One region of the Streptomyces sp. NBC_01233 genome, then DNA from elsewhere that is predicted to be linked to it. Evidence: riboswitches for the same ligand, from Rfam matches in the RefSeq annotation. Region 1 holds a riboswitch; the other holds the start of a gene.
What was found. Region 1 has a riboswitch for S-adenosylmethionine ahead of thrC (threonine synthase). Riboswitches for the same ligand answer to the same signal wherever they lie in the genome.
Positions count from the first base shown of each region.

Region 2: linked by a shared signal. The riboswitch ahead of OG332_RS12680 (aminotransferase class V-fold PLP-dependent enzyme) and the one ahead of thrC (threonine synthase) in region 1 are both predicted to bind S-adenosylmethionine.

Region 1 is NZ_CP108514.1:4,183,369-4,186,770, forward strand. It holds gene OG332_RS19615 (cold-shock protein) at 1-132, opposite strand, end outside; gene OG332_RS19620 (MoaD/ThiS family protein) at 547-825, opposite strand; gene thrC (threonine synthase) at 863-2,137, opposite strand; SAM riboswitch class I at 2,155-2,311, opposite strand; gene OG332_RS19630 (glucosyl-3-phosphoglycerate synthase) at 2,496-3,402, shown strand, end outside.
Region 2 is NZ_CP108514.1:2,726,116-2,729,517, forward strand. It holds gene OG332_RS12675 (Lrp/AsnC family transcriptional regulator) at 1-142, shown strand, start outside; gene OG332_RS12680 (aminotransferase class V-fold PLP-dependent enzyme) at 489-1,880, opposite strand; SAM riboswitch class IV at 2,111-2,227, opposite strand; gene trpD (anthranilate phosphoribosyltransferase) at 2,324-3,388, opposite strand.

The DNA of each region.
Region 1 (3,402 bases):
ACCCTCTTCAAGGGTGCGGTACCCGTCCATCTGGATGGCGCTGTAGTGGACGAACACATCCGCACCACCGTCGACCGCGATGAAGCCGTAGCCCTTCTCCGCGTTGAACCACTTGACGGTGCCCTGAGCCATGCCTAACTCCCCTATTACTGGCCCTTGCGCGGGAACGCACTTCGCGTTCCCGGGTCAGAACTTGCGTCGGAACGCGTCGACCGAGGCTGAATGTATCTGCGCGAGTGCTGTCTGCAACAGGTCAATCCGACGAGAATTCCGGACACGGGGAAACATTGAAATAGAGTGAAAATTTGCCATATTCCAGGGCAACTCGGGCCTGACATATCTCGCCAAAGCCCCATACCGCACTTGCATGTTGACCCGATGTCGACCCTCACGCGACCCGTTCATATGCAGCGGGCAAGTCCGGCGGAGGGGACTTCCCCAACTCTACCCCGCCCAATCAAGCAGAATTGCCCCCTCCGCTTTTAACGGAGGGGGCAATTTCGGTTTGCGCGTGTCACCTATCAGGTGGCAAAGGGGCCGACAGGATCAGCAGCCGCCCGCGACGGCCGGGATGATCGAGACGCCGGCGCCGTCCGGCGTCTTCGCCTCCAGCCCGCCCTCAAAGCGCACGTCGTCGTCGTTGACGTAGACGTTCACGAAACGGCGCAGCTTGCCCTGGTCGTCCAGGACGCGCGCGGCGATGCCCGGGTGGCTCGCCTCCAGGGACTGGATGACCTCGGCGAGGGTCGCGCCCTCGGCGGGCACCTCGGCCTGACCGCCGGTGTAGGTGCGCAGGATGGTGGGGATGCGGACGTTGACGCTCATGGCGCTACTGCCTTTCCGGTAGAGCAGGGGGAGATGGTCAGGCCAGGCCGGCGGCGCGGAACGCGTCCAGGCTCGGGCGGATGGTGGCGGTCTGCCCGCTCTCCGCGGCCACCGCCTCCAGGGTCTTGAGGCCGTCGCCGGTGTTGAGGACGACGGTGGTCAGCGTCGGGTCGAGCTGCCCGTTCTCGATGAGCTTCTTCGTCACGCCGACGGTCACGCCGCCCGCGGTCTCGGCGAAGATGCCCTCGGTCTGCGCGAGGATCTTGATGGCCTCGACGACCTGCTCGTCGTTCACGTCCTCGACGAAGCCGCCGGTGCGGCGGGCGATGTCCAGGACGTACGGGCCGTCCGCCGGGTTGCCGATCGCGAGGGACTTGGCGATGGTGTTGGGCTTCTGCGGGCGGACCACGTCGTGACCGGCCTTGAAGGCGGTCGACACCGGGGAGCAGCCCTCGGCCTGGGCACCGAAGATCTTGTACGGCTTGTCCTCCACGAGGCCGAGCTTGATCAGCTCCTGCAGACCCTTGTCGATCTTCGTCAGCTGCGAGCCGGACGCGATCGGGATCACGAGCTGGTCGGGCAGCTGCCAGCCGAGCTGCTCGCAGATCTCGTAGGCGAGGGTCTTGGAGCCCTCTCCGTAGTACGGGCGCAGGTTGACGTTGACGAAGCCCCAGCCCTCGCCCAGCGGGTCGCCGATGAGCTCGGAGCAGAAGCGGTTGACGTCGTCGTAGTTGCCCTCGATGCCGACCAGGTCACCGCCGTACACACCGGCCATGACGACCTTGCCCTGCTCCAGGTCGTGCGGGATGAACACGCAGGAGCGGAAGCCGGCCCGGGCGGCCGCGGCGCCGACGGCGCCGGCCAGGTTGCCGGTGGAGGAGCAGGAGAGGGTGGTGAAGCCGAAGGCGCGGGCGGCCTCGACGGCGATGGCCACGACGCGGTCCTTGAAGGAGTGCGTCGGGTTGCCGGAGTCGTCCTTGACGTAGAGCTTGCCGGTGACGCCGAGCTCCTTGGCCAGGTTGGCGGCGTCCACGAGCTTGGTGAAGCCCGGGTTCAGGCTCGGCTTGGAGGCCACGTCCGCGGGGACGGGCAGCAGCGGCGCGTAACGCCAGATGTTGTTGGGGCCGGCCTCGATCGCGGCGCGCAGGGCCTCGGGGTCGCCGGTCGGGAGGTCGTAGGCGACTTCCAGCGGTCCGAAGCACTCGGCGCACGCGAAGATCGGGCCGAGCTCGAAGCGGGTACCGCACTCGCGACAGGAAAGACCGTTGGCGGGTCCGAGATCGACAGAGGTGGCGACAGTCTGTGCAGCCATGATGGCGAGGCCCTTTCTCCTCATCTTCCCCATGGCGCACTTCGCCATGAGACGGAATTGGCACCTTCCCTAGCCGGGGACCTCGCTGACGTCGCTGACGAGCGATCGCGAGAACCGACTGGAGGGTTGCCGGGGCTTCAACGGGCCGTGTCCCTCTGCCCCTCTGGATGAGCGGTATGGCACCGGCACACGCGCTCTGCGGCGCGCCGGTGCGTTTGTACGCGGGACCCCCGGCATGCGGTGGTCCTTCGCGTTGTTCAAGACTGTAACCGAAGGGCCGCGCGGTTGAGACAGCCGTCCGAACCGCGAGATGGATCACATAACGGCCGATAACGCCGACAAGCAGGGAGTGCTGAGGGTGCTGGAAGAGGTGGAGCGCTGGCTGGCAGACCGCTCCTGGTCAGCCGCCGACCGACCGCTCGACCAGCTGCTCGACCGGAAACGGGCGGCCGGGACCACGGTCAGCGTGGTGCTGCCCGCGCTGGACGAGGAGGCGACGGTCGGCGCGATCGTCGAGGTCATCCGGCGCGAGCTGATCGAGGGACTGCCGTTCCCCCTGGTGGATGAGCTGATCGTGATCGACTCGGGCTCGACCGACCGTACGGCGGAGGTCGCGGCGAAGGCGGGAGCCCGGGTGGTGCACCGCGACGAGATCCTGCCGAGGATCCCGGCGCTGCCCGGCAAGGGCGAGGTGCTGTGGCGCTCGCTGCAGGCCACCAGCGGGGACATCGTCTGCTTCGTCGACGCCGACCTGCGGGACTTCTCCTCCACGTTCGTCTCGGGGATCGTGGGACCGCTGCTGACCGAACCGGACGTGCAGTTCGTCAAGGCCATGTACGACCGCCCGCTCGGCGACGCCCCCGGCCAGGGCGGCCGGGTCACGGAACTCGTCGCCCGCCCCCTGCTCAACCTGCACTGGCCGCAGCTGGCCGGCTTCGTCCAGCCGCTGGGCGGCGAGTACGCCGTGCGCCGCTCCCTGCTGGAGCGGCTGCCGTTCCCCGTCGGGTACGGCGTCGAGCTGGGCCTGCTGGTCGACGCCCTGCACACGGTCGGGCTGGACGCGCTGGCCCAGGTGGACGTGGGCGTACGCGTCCACCGCCACCAGGACGGGCAGGCGCTCGGCCGGATGGCCGCGGCGATCTACCGCACCGCCCTGCTGCGGCTGTCGCGCGGGCACCACGTACGGCCGGAGCTGACGCAGTTCGAGCGGGGGCCGGAGGGCTTCGTGCCGCGGACCTACCCGGTGGACACCGAGGAGCGGCCGC
Region 2 (3,402 bases), 1.5 Mb from region 1:
CCGCCACGAGAACCTGGCGGACATCATCCCCGGCCGCATCAGCAAGATCCCGGGCGTCGAGGCGACGGACACCCACGTGGCCTTCCGCACCTACTCCCAGCACGACCTGGAAGCGGCGTTCGCGATCGGCCTGGACGCGTAGAGCCTCCGGCGCGGTCTGCGGCCGGCCCGGGCTTCGCCCCGCCCCGATACCCGCGCGCGGCCCCGGCTTCGGTACGCCTCAAGCGCCGGCGGGGCTGGGACGGCGCCCTGAAGCAGGACCCGTAGGCCCGGCCGTCCCGGGGTCCCTCCGGGACGTCTCCTCGGCTCGCGCCTGCGGGCACGTCAAGGCCGCTGAGGGCGGTTGCGCGCTCGTCCTGCGGGGACGTCCCTGCGTGCCCCCGCTCCCCCACCCGCCTGCGGCACGCCGAGCCGGGGTGAAATTCCAGCCTCGCCGGCGTTTGAGGCGCGGGGTCCGGGGCGGAGCCCCGTGCGACGGCGCCGCACGCTCAGACGGCCGGGACGCAGCGGCCCTCCTCCGTGCGGTACTGCCACTTGGCGCCGTCCGCGACGAGCTCCTTCACCGCGCGGACGAAGCGCTCCACGTGCTCGTCCGGGGTGCCCGCGCCGAAGCTGACGCGGATCGCGTTCAGGGAGCGCTCCCCCGGGGCCGCCTCGGGGGCGCCGCATTCGCCCTGGGCCTGCGGCTCGCTGCCCAGGAGGGTGCGGACCAGCGGGTGGGCGCAGAACAGGCCGTCGCGGACGCCGATCCCGTACTCCGCGGACAGCGCGGCGGCGAAGTGGGAGCTGTTCCAGCCGTCCACGACGAAGGAGATGACGCCGACGCGCGGGGCCTCGTCCCCGAAGAGGGACAGGACGCGGACCGCCGGGACCTCCGCCAGGCCCTCGCGCACCTTCGCGATGAGGTGGCGCTCGCGGGCGACGAGGCTGTCGAAGCCCGCCCCGGTCAGGGCCTTGCAGGCCGAGGCGATGGAGTAGACGCCGATGACGTTCGGGGAACCGGCCTCGTGGCGGGCGGCCGTGGTGTGCCACTCGACGTCCACGCCGCCGTCCTCGCGCCGGGCCACCTTGCGGGAGGCACCGCCGCCCGCGAGGTACGGCTCGGCCTGCTGCAGCCAGTCCGCGCGGCCGGCGAGCACGCCCGAGCCGAAGGGCGCGTAGAGCTTGTGTCCGGAGAAGGCGACCCAGTCCACGTCCAGGTCCTGGACCGAGACGGGGTGGTGCGGGGCCAGCTGGGCGGCGTCCAGGACGATCCGCGCGCCGTGGGCGTGCGCGGCGGCGGCGAGTTCCTTCACCGGCCACAGTTCACCGGTGACGTTGGAGGCGCCGGTGACGCAGACCAGGGCCGGGCCGTAAGGCTCGCGGTCGGCGAGGGCCCGCTCCAGGGTGGCGACGGCCTCGTCCGGGGTGCGCGGGGCGTTGAGGTAGGTGACCTGCGCGTTCGTCCACGGCAGCAGCGAGGCGTGGTGCTCGGTCTCGAAGACGAACACCTGGCAGTCGGCGGGAAGCACGGCGGCGAGCAGGTTCAGCGAGTCGGTGGTGGACCGGGTGAAGATCACCTGGTCGGCGGGGCGGCAGTCGAGGAACTCGGCGACCGTGACCCGGCTCTGCTCGAAGAGGTCGGTGGAGAGCTGCGAGAGGTACCCGGCGCCGCGGTGCACGCTGCCGTAGTACGGGGCGTAGGCGGCCACGTCGTCCCAGACCCGCTGGAGCGCCGGGGCGCTGGCCGCGTAGTCCAGGGCCGCGTAGGTGACCTCGCCGCCGGTGACGAGCGGAACGGTGACGTCCCGGCCGAGCACCGGCAGCGGCTCGGCACAGGCGGGGCCCTCGGCGGTGTCGGTGGCGACGGAGGTGGTGGCGGCGTTCAGGAATGCGGACATGGCGGTATCTCCCGGCAGGCAGGGCTGAATGGCTTCGGTGTGTCCGTACGCGGGTGCGGCCGTGCGGCCGTCCGGGGTACGGGAAAGCCCTCGGGCCGGACCTGACGGTCGGCGGGGGTACACGGAAGTGACCCTGATCCGAGGGGTGAAGTAGGGGCGGAGTCGCCCTATCGCATTCGCTTGCTCACGGAAAACGCTCCTCGAGAAGACCAGGACCCCTGGTATCGAGGGATCCGCGCTTGCCGTAGGCCTTGCTGCCTACGACCTGGTCATCACCCGGGGCACCCCGCCACGGAAGGAGGGTTGCCGGACAGCAAGCCGGGGCCTAAACGCTGTCACTCGTGACCTGGTCAGCATCCTGCCACATGATCCTCCGCGCGCAAGACCCCGGTCCGAATGGCGGACCGGGGCCTTGGCTCGAAACGATCGGCGGGCCGTCGGGATCAGGCGTTGCTGGCCGCCACCCACCGCTCCAGTGCCGCACGCGCCGCACCCGAGTCGATGGACTCCGCCGCGCGGGTGATGCCGGCGGCGAGCTGCTCCTCCAGCGTGCCCGTACCGGGGTCCAGGGCCACCAGGGCCGCCGCCGAGTTCAGCAGCACGGCGTCGCGGACCGGGCCGGTCTCGCCGGCCAGCAGGCGGCGCGCCACGTCCGCGTTGTACGAGGGGTCGCCGCCGGCCAGCGCCGAGACGTCGACCAGGTCGATGCCGATGTCGCGCGGGTCGAAGACCTGCTCCGCCACCTTGCCGTCCCGGACCCACCACACCCGCGAGGTCGCCGTCGTGGTCAGCTCGTCCAGGCCGTCGTCACCGCGGAAGACCAGCGCGGAGGAGCCCCGTTCGGCGAGCACGCCCGCGATGATCGGAGCCATCCGGGGGTCGGCCACGCCGGTCGCCTGGGCGCGCACCCGGGCCGGGTTGGTCAGCGGGCCCAGCGCGTTGAAGAAGGTCCGGATGCCCAGTTCCTTGCGGGCCGCCGCCACGTGCCGCAGCGCCGGGTGGAACTTCACCGCGAAGCAGAAGGTGATGCCGGCCTCCTCGGCGACCTCCACGACCCGCGCCAGGCTGAGGTTGAGGTTCACCCCGAGCTTCTCCAGGACGTCCGAGGAGCCGCTCGCGGAGGAGGCCGCCCGGTTTCCGTGCTTGACGACCTTGGCACCGGTTCCGGCCACCACGACCGCCGACATCGTCGAGATGTTCACCGTTTTGGCCCCGTCGCCGCCCGTGCCGACGATGTCCACCGTCCGGCCCGGCACCTCGATCAGGTTGGCGTGCCCGTACATGGCCCGTACGAGGCCGTTGATCTCCGCGACCGTCTCCCCCTTCGCCCGCAGCGCGACGGTGAAGCCGGCGATCTGGGCGTCGGTGGCCTCCCCGCGCATGATCCGGTCCATGGCCCAGGCGGTGTCGTCCGCACGCAGGTCCTGGCCGGTCAGCAGAGCCTCGAGGACGCCCGGCCAGCCACGGGCCGCCACGCTGTCGCCGCCTGCCGGGGTCACCACGTTCATGGTCCGCTCCTGCT